DNA from 2 places in the Paenibacillus sp. CMM36 genome. Region 1 is predicted to be linked to the other one. Evidence: riboswitches for the same ligand, from Rfam matches in the RefSeq annotation. Region 1 holds a riboswitch; the other holds the start of a gene.
What was found. Region 1 has a riboswitch for cyclic di-GMP ahead of ACWA2B_RS07510 (collagen binding domain-containing protein). Riboswitches for the same ligand answer to the same signal wherever they lie in the genome.
Positions count from the first base shown of each region.

Region 2: linked by a shared signal. The riboswitch ahead of ACWA2B_RS00530 (glycosyl hydrolase) and the one ahead of ACWA2B_RS07510 (collagen binding domain-containing protein) in region 1 are both predicted to bind cyclic di-GMP.

Region 1 covers NZ_JBSEDY010000003.1:32,696-35,858, forward strand. The annotation lists gene ACWA2B_RS07510 (collagen binding domain-containing protein) at 1-1,612, opposite strand, end outside; cyclic di-GMP riboswitch class I at 1,807-1,887, opposite strand; gene ACWA2B_RS07515 (AraC family transcriptional regulator) at 1,938-2,819, opposite strand.
Region 2 covers NZ_JBSEDY010000001.1:113,768-116,930, forward strand. The annotation lists gene ACWA2B_RS00525 (sugar phosphate nucleotidyltransferase) at 25-1,401, shown strand; cyclic di-GMP riboswitch class I at 1,557-1,637, shown strand; gene ACWA2B_RS00530 (glycosyl hydrolase) at 1,651-3,163, shown strand, end outside.

The DNA of each region.
Region 1 (3,163 bases):
CCCCGTTTGGAAACACATCGTGAATGACAATATTTTTCATGGTGTACAAGTCTGTATTAATGGTAATCACCCAAGGTATGATTTTGGTGTTGTAATTGGGTGTGTCATACATTTTAGTCATAACTCCGCTTGTGATTTCTGTCGATACGATCTTCTGGATTCCATCTGAGGTTATGATGTTTATAACTTTTCCATTTTCATAGACACGGCCTCTGGCTTGAGTCTGGTATCGGATGGTATAGGCTGAATCTACGTCAAAGTTAAATTGAAGTTTGAAGCCGTTGCGGTCCGGATAATCAACTGGGATGACAGTATACGCCCACGATGGGAGTTCCTCCAGCGTGTTTCCTTTAAATACTTTCAAGGAACCGGGTAGCAATTCTTGAGTTTTGTTGAAATGATCAATTAAAAGAGCTTTGGCTTCGGGGATTTTTGTCTCGCCGAAGTTGTATCGTATGGCCCACGAGAGTGTTTGTGTGGCATGATCATATTTTTCAACCTTTTTGGACAAAAACTCACCACGTTCTACCTGAACAGTACCGGTAGCAGCAACGTTCTCTATCGCATCTCCTGAAAGCGTTGCTGTGTTGGAAAAACGAGTTTCGTCGCCAGTAATGCGCGTGGAATATTGAATCTGGTAGGCCGTGTTCATGCTATCGTCTTGAAAACGAATCACAAACCCTGTCCCGGCCTGATCTGCTTCAATGGCATATTCACTCGCATTTACTAGGTCTCGAACAACGGTCGATCCGTCGATATTGACTTGGAGATGATAGAGCCGGATAGAGTCTCTTCTGAGTTCCAGTCCTAAAGGAATTGGATCGGTGATGAAGGCATGCTTTACGGTGTTTAGCTGTTTGTTCACATCAATGGTCCAGTCGATCTGATTTGTGCCAGCTAGTTTCCCTTGTTTGCTTAGGGACGGCCCTGACTGGGGCTTTACATTCACGATGACCGTTTGCACCCCGCCTTTGATCGGAATCGCAATGATGACCTCTGTACTACCTTTCACTATTTCTTTTGTAAACTCGGTTTTGATTTGCAGTTTGCCGCTGACATTGGAATGAGTCTCTACATATGGGTTAAAGGTCATGATCACCTTGCCCTGACGATCTACTGTGAAGTATCCCACGGTTCCGTCGGTAGTGACTAACGGAGATGAGATATCAGTGTAGATGACAAACTGTTCTGGTAAGTGAAAGGTGAAAGTGTCTCCTGACTTATAGGTATTGTCAGGAAGCTCCCATTCATAGCCTAGTTGGATGGCTGATCCGATGTCGAATTGGCTGTCGGGACTATATACTGCATCAATGACATGCCCTGATTCGTCGGTCAGGCTCAACTTCGTTAGTATGCTCTGCGGAGTTGCATCATGTTGAGATTTTGAACTGACTGCTCCTTGAACGAAGGGGGGCGTATTTGAAGGAATCTCCCTGGGAGGTTCAAGGTTTGGGACACCGTATACAGTATCCGTAACGGTATGTGTAGGATCGGATACAGCACTCTGCGGCAGTTCTGGGGCTGGAGCATCTGCGTAAGCCAGTGTTGCGTTGAAAAAGCTTTGGACAATGAGCAATAAGGCAATGATCATTACATTTATTTTTGTTCTCATGCTCCAAGTGATTCTCCTATTCATCGTAATATGGCAATGCTTCGTTCGAAATTAGTATATTCAGCATGCTAGGCTGACATGACTATCCCAATAGAAAAAAAGCCCTGATCATAGCGATCAGGGCTTTTTTCGAGATAGGCATAGCAAATTGTGGTGGATCTATGTAAAAAAGGGCATAATAAAAAGCTCGTTCATCTGGTAGCTGGCTGCCATCCGGATAGGAAGGCCCTATAGTTTTGCGTCACTGCCTTTCGACAGCTTTGCCATTAACTTGAATAGCTTGTGCGTCTATCATCTATCAAACTGGTTTCATGTAACCTCTCATTTACAGCTTGGAACGGTTCCCCCACTTCTTGCGGAAGGAATGAGGTGTTTCTCCTACATGCTCCTTGAACAGGTTAATAAAATGGCTCGTATTGGGAATACCTACGTACCTTGCGATATCCACAATGGACATGTCACTGGTTTTAAGCCAGCTTTGAGCGGCCGTGATACGGACATTAATGAGATAATCAATCGGAGAGAAACCGATCTGCTTTTTGAAATTTTTAGCCAAATTAAACTTGTTTAATTCAAACATGTCTGCCAGCGAGTCCAGTGTTATTCGCTCACAGTAGGACTGATCCAAATATTGCTGTACCCGACGTACTTCGCTGAGGGTTTCAGCATTCACATGCTGGTGATCATAGGGATGCTGCAAGATGCACATCAGTATTTCACCAATGAGCCTGGACGTTAGCAGTTCAGCGGAAAGACTTCTGTCAGACTGCCCACAAATCAGAGCATGCAGTTTGTCCAATATAATATACGGATTATGCATGGATATTACCGGTTTATTATGCTTGGCAAATTGTTCGTAAAAGTTTCCGATCAGGTTGCCGTACAGGTATAAGCTGATAAACTCCCAGGCTTCATGACCGGAGGTGCTATATTGCACATACTCCTCACAATTAATAAAAAACAAATCATGAGGCTTTAAAATATATTTCTTGTCCCGGTATAGTAATTCTCCCTTACCAGACAACGTAAAAACAAGCAAAAAAGAGGCGAGTTCTTTTCTTTCCACCGTAAAAGCAGAAGTTTTTTGGAAGTAGCCTAATTCCTGAATATATAAAAGGGATTGCTTGGCAAAAGCGGAGGGAGTGCGCACAATTACGACAGGTTCGCCGTTCCAGAGGCCCTCGTTGTTTTTTTGGTCTGTTGTCATATTCAATTCCTTTACAAAGAAGCAATTTTATCTAGCTTATCTTGGTTTGATTTAACCAATATATAATGGCTGATTAAACATGATTTACTATATATAAAAGTTTATTTTATCACATGAAATATGTCTATATATCAAAATATGTTTGTAAGTTTTATAGAAGCCTCGCTCTTATGGACATCTAACCTGATCGTCCGTATAAAAGGTCGAATATTGTTGAAAGAATTCTGAGGTCATCATGGATTCAAATCCTTTCTGGGGTCAAAGATAGAATTAGTGCTGAAAAAGATATCTTACATGCCCATTCAACTTTTCCCTTCACTTCTCCTTTCGGTTTAAGAAATTTA
Region 2 (3,163 bases), on a different contig from region 1:
ATTATAGAGAGGAAGTGGAGAGTTATGAAGCTCGTACTTTTGTCTGGTGGTTCCGGTAAAAGATTATGGCCTTTGTCCAACGATTCCCGTTCCAAACAATTTTTGAAGGTACTGGAGAGCCCGGAGGGGACTTCGGAATCCATGGTACAGCGGGTATGGAGACAATTGGGAGACAACGGATTATCAGAATCCTCGTTTATTGCGACAGGGAGAGCACAGGTCGAAATGATCCAGAGTCAGGTTGGGCCGAATACGCGTATCATTGTTGAGCCAGAACGCAGAGACACCTTTCCTGCGATTGCGCTGACAGCGACTTATTTATATTCCATTGCAGGTGTTTCACCTGATGAAATTGTAGCTATATTGCCTGTAGATCCTTATGTTGAGGATGCTTTCTTCGCCTCCGTAGCCCAACTGGAACATACGCTTCAGGAGAGTGAAGGCAAGCTTGCATTAATCGGGGTTGTCCCTTCCTATCCTTCAGAGAAATATGGTTACATTATTCCGAAAAACGATGCCACCCAAGGTAGCACTGGCTACCGCGAAGTGAGCCATTTTCAAGAGAAACCCGACCGGGAGCAGGCGGAGCGTCTGATTGAACGCAATGCTCTATGGAACTGCGGGGTTTTTGCGTTCAAATTAAGTTATTTGCTGGATATCTTGGCATCCAAGGGATTGCCGCTGAATTATGAAGAAATGCAAAAGCAATACGCATCTCTGGAAAAAATCAGTTTTGACTATGAAGTAGTCGAGAAGGAAAAGGACATTGTAGTTCTTCCGTATGATGGTTTTTGGAAGGATTTAGGTACTTGGAATACGCTCACAGAAGAAATGTCTAATCAACAAGTGGGCAGAGGTGTAGTAACGGAGGATTGCGTCAATACGAGTCTTATTAACGAGTTGGACATTCCTGTGGCGATCATTGGAACGAATGATCTGATTGTAGCCGCTAGCCCGGATGGCATTCTTGTGACCAATAAGGCAGAAAGTCCTCGTATTAAAGAAGTGCTCAAGGCTCATGATCAGCGTCCAATGTATGAAGAACGTCGTTGGGGGCAGTATCGGGTTGTGGATTATGTCAAATATGACGAGGGTAACGAGGTATTGACCAAACGAATCCGCGTACGAAAAGGCAAAAATATCAGCTACCAGCTTCATTTCAAACGGAGTGAAATCTGGACCATTATTAGCGGTGAAGCGGAAATTATTTTGAATGAGAAGCTACACAAAGTAAAGGCTGGTGATGTAGTCCGCATTCCTGAAGGGACGAAGCATAGCATTTTGGCTGTGACCGATGTGGATTTTATTGAGGTGCAGACTGGCTCTGAATTGGTTGAAGAGGATATTGTCCGCTTTTGTATGGATTGGAATGAAATTTCCCGTCACCAATTTATCTCATAATTATTTTCGTGAAAACGAAAAAAAGACAAATTCATGAAAATTCATGGCCCAAACTGTCGAATTTGGGCGAAAACCTGTAAATTCATGAACATGACCTATTAAATTTTGGTAAAATAAAGTCGATACTTAGGGTAAGAAGGAATCCAAACTCCTTCCAACGATAAACGCAGCCCTGTCGAAAGGCAGGTACGCAAAGCTAAAGGGCCTTCCACAAGGATGGCAGCCTGGCTACCGAAAGGAAGAGCGAAAGTGAGATTCAATTTTATTCCTCTGTATCGACTGATACGTCATGTACTCCCCGTTGTTATACTTTTTTCATTGTTGCCCGTCGGTTTTGGTGATTCTCTGTCTGTGGCGAATGCCGCTTCATTACAACCTGTTAATTCGGACGCTTCTATTCAGGCCCGTGAACTATACAATTATTTACTCAACATCTCAGGGAAAAAAATAGTCACCGGTCAGCATGATTATTTGGAAAGTCCGGATGAATTAAGTAACAAGGTCCAAAAAATCAGTCAGGCATATGTAGGTGTACACGGCTATGAGATGGGAGCTATCTCTGGTCAATCTGACGCTACAGAAGCAGCGCAACGTAAAAATGTCGTCGATAGTGCTATCCGTTGGGACAGATCCGGTGGTATTGTGACGATGACTTTTCATGAAGCGCTACCAGGTAGGCCACTGACTTGGGCCAATGTACAGGCGAAAGTAAGTCAGACAGAGTTCAACAAATACGTGACCCCAGGTACTACGCAGTATAACCTCCTCATTGCCGATCTGGATAAGGTCGCTGTATCGTTAAAGCAGCTTCGTGATGCAGGGGTTCCGGTTTTGTGGAGACCTTACCACGAGATGAATGGCGACTGGTTCTGGTGGGGAAACAAAAATAATTTCAATCAGCTATGGAATATCATGTACGACCGTTTTACCAACACACATCAATTGAACAATCTGCTGTGGGTATGGAGTCCGAATGCGCCCAATTCGTATACTGTCCCGTACACCCCGAAATACCCGGGGGATGACAGAGTGGACATCTTGGCAGTAGATATTTACAACAATGATTTTAAGCAAAGTCATTACGAAGGTCTGCTTGGGCTGGCACGGAATAAGCCGATTGCCATTGGGGAGCACGGTGAGATGCCTAGTTCTGAGGTGTTGCAGGCTCAACCTAAATGGGTATATTCCATGACTTGGGGCAAGATGCTGACTGAGAATAACACAACAAATCAAATTCAGGATTATATGAATGATTCGAGGAGTTTGACGCGGGATGATGTGAAGAATGGATTGGAAACGATTCAACCACCTGGGACAGATATACCGACCTTACCGGACGAGGGACAAAGTGAGCCTATCCCGGCTCCGCCAGTAGTGATCGTTCCCCCAGCTCCGACTCCTCCTTCTGTTCCTGATGTGGTATATGTGAACGGGTTGCGTGGCGAATATTTTAACAATATGAATTTGAATGGAAGTCCTGTTTTGATCCGTACAGATAGCAAGCTGGACTACAACTGGCGTGCCAATGCAGCTGACCCTAAGGTGAATGCCGATCAGTTCTCGGTTCGCTGGACGGGTAAAATCAAACCGCAATATAGCGAGACCTATACGTTCACCACGATATCCGATGATGGTATCCGTGTATGGGTAGACGGCAAGTTGGTGATTGACAGCTGGTTCAAACAAAGCTGGACAGAGCGTAAAGGCAGTATGACTTTGGAAGCAGGCAAAATGGTAGATTTAAAAGTAGAATACTATGATG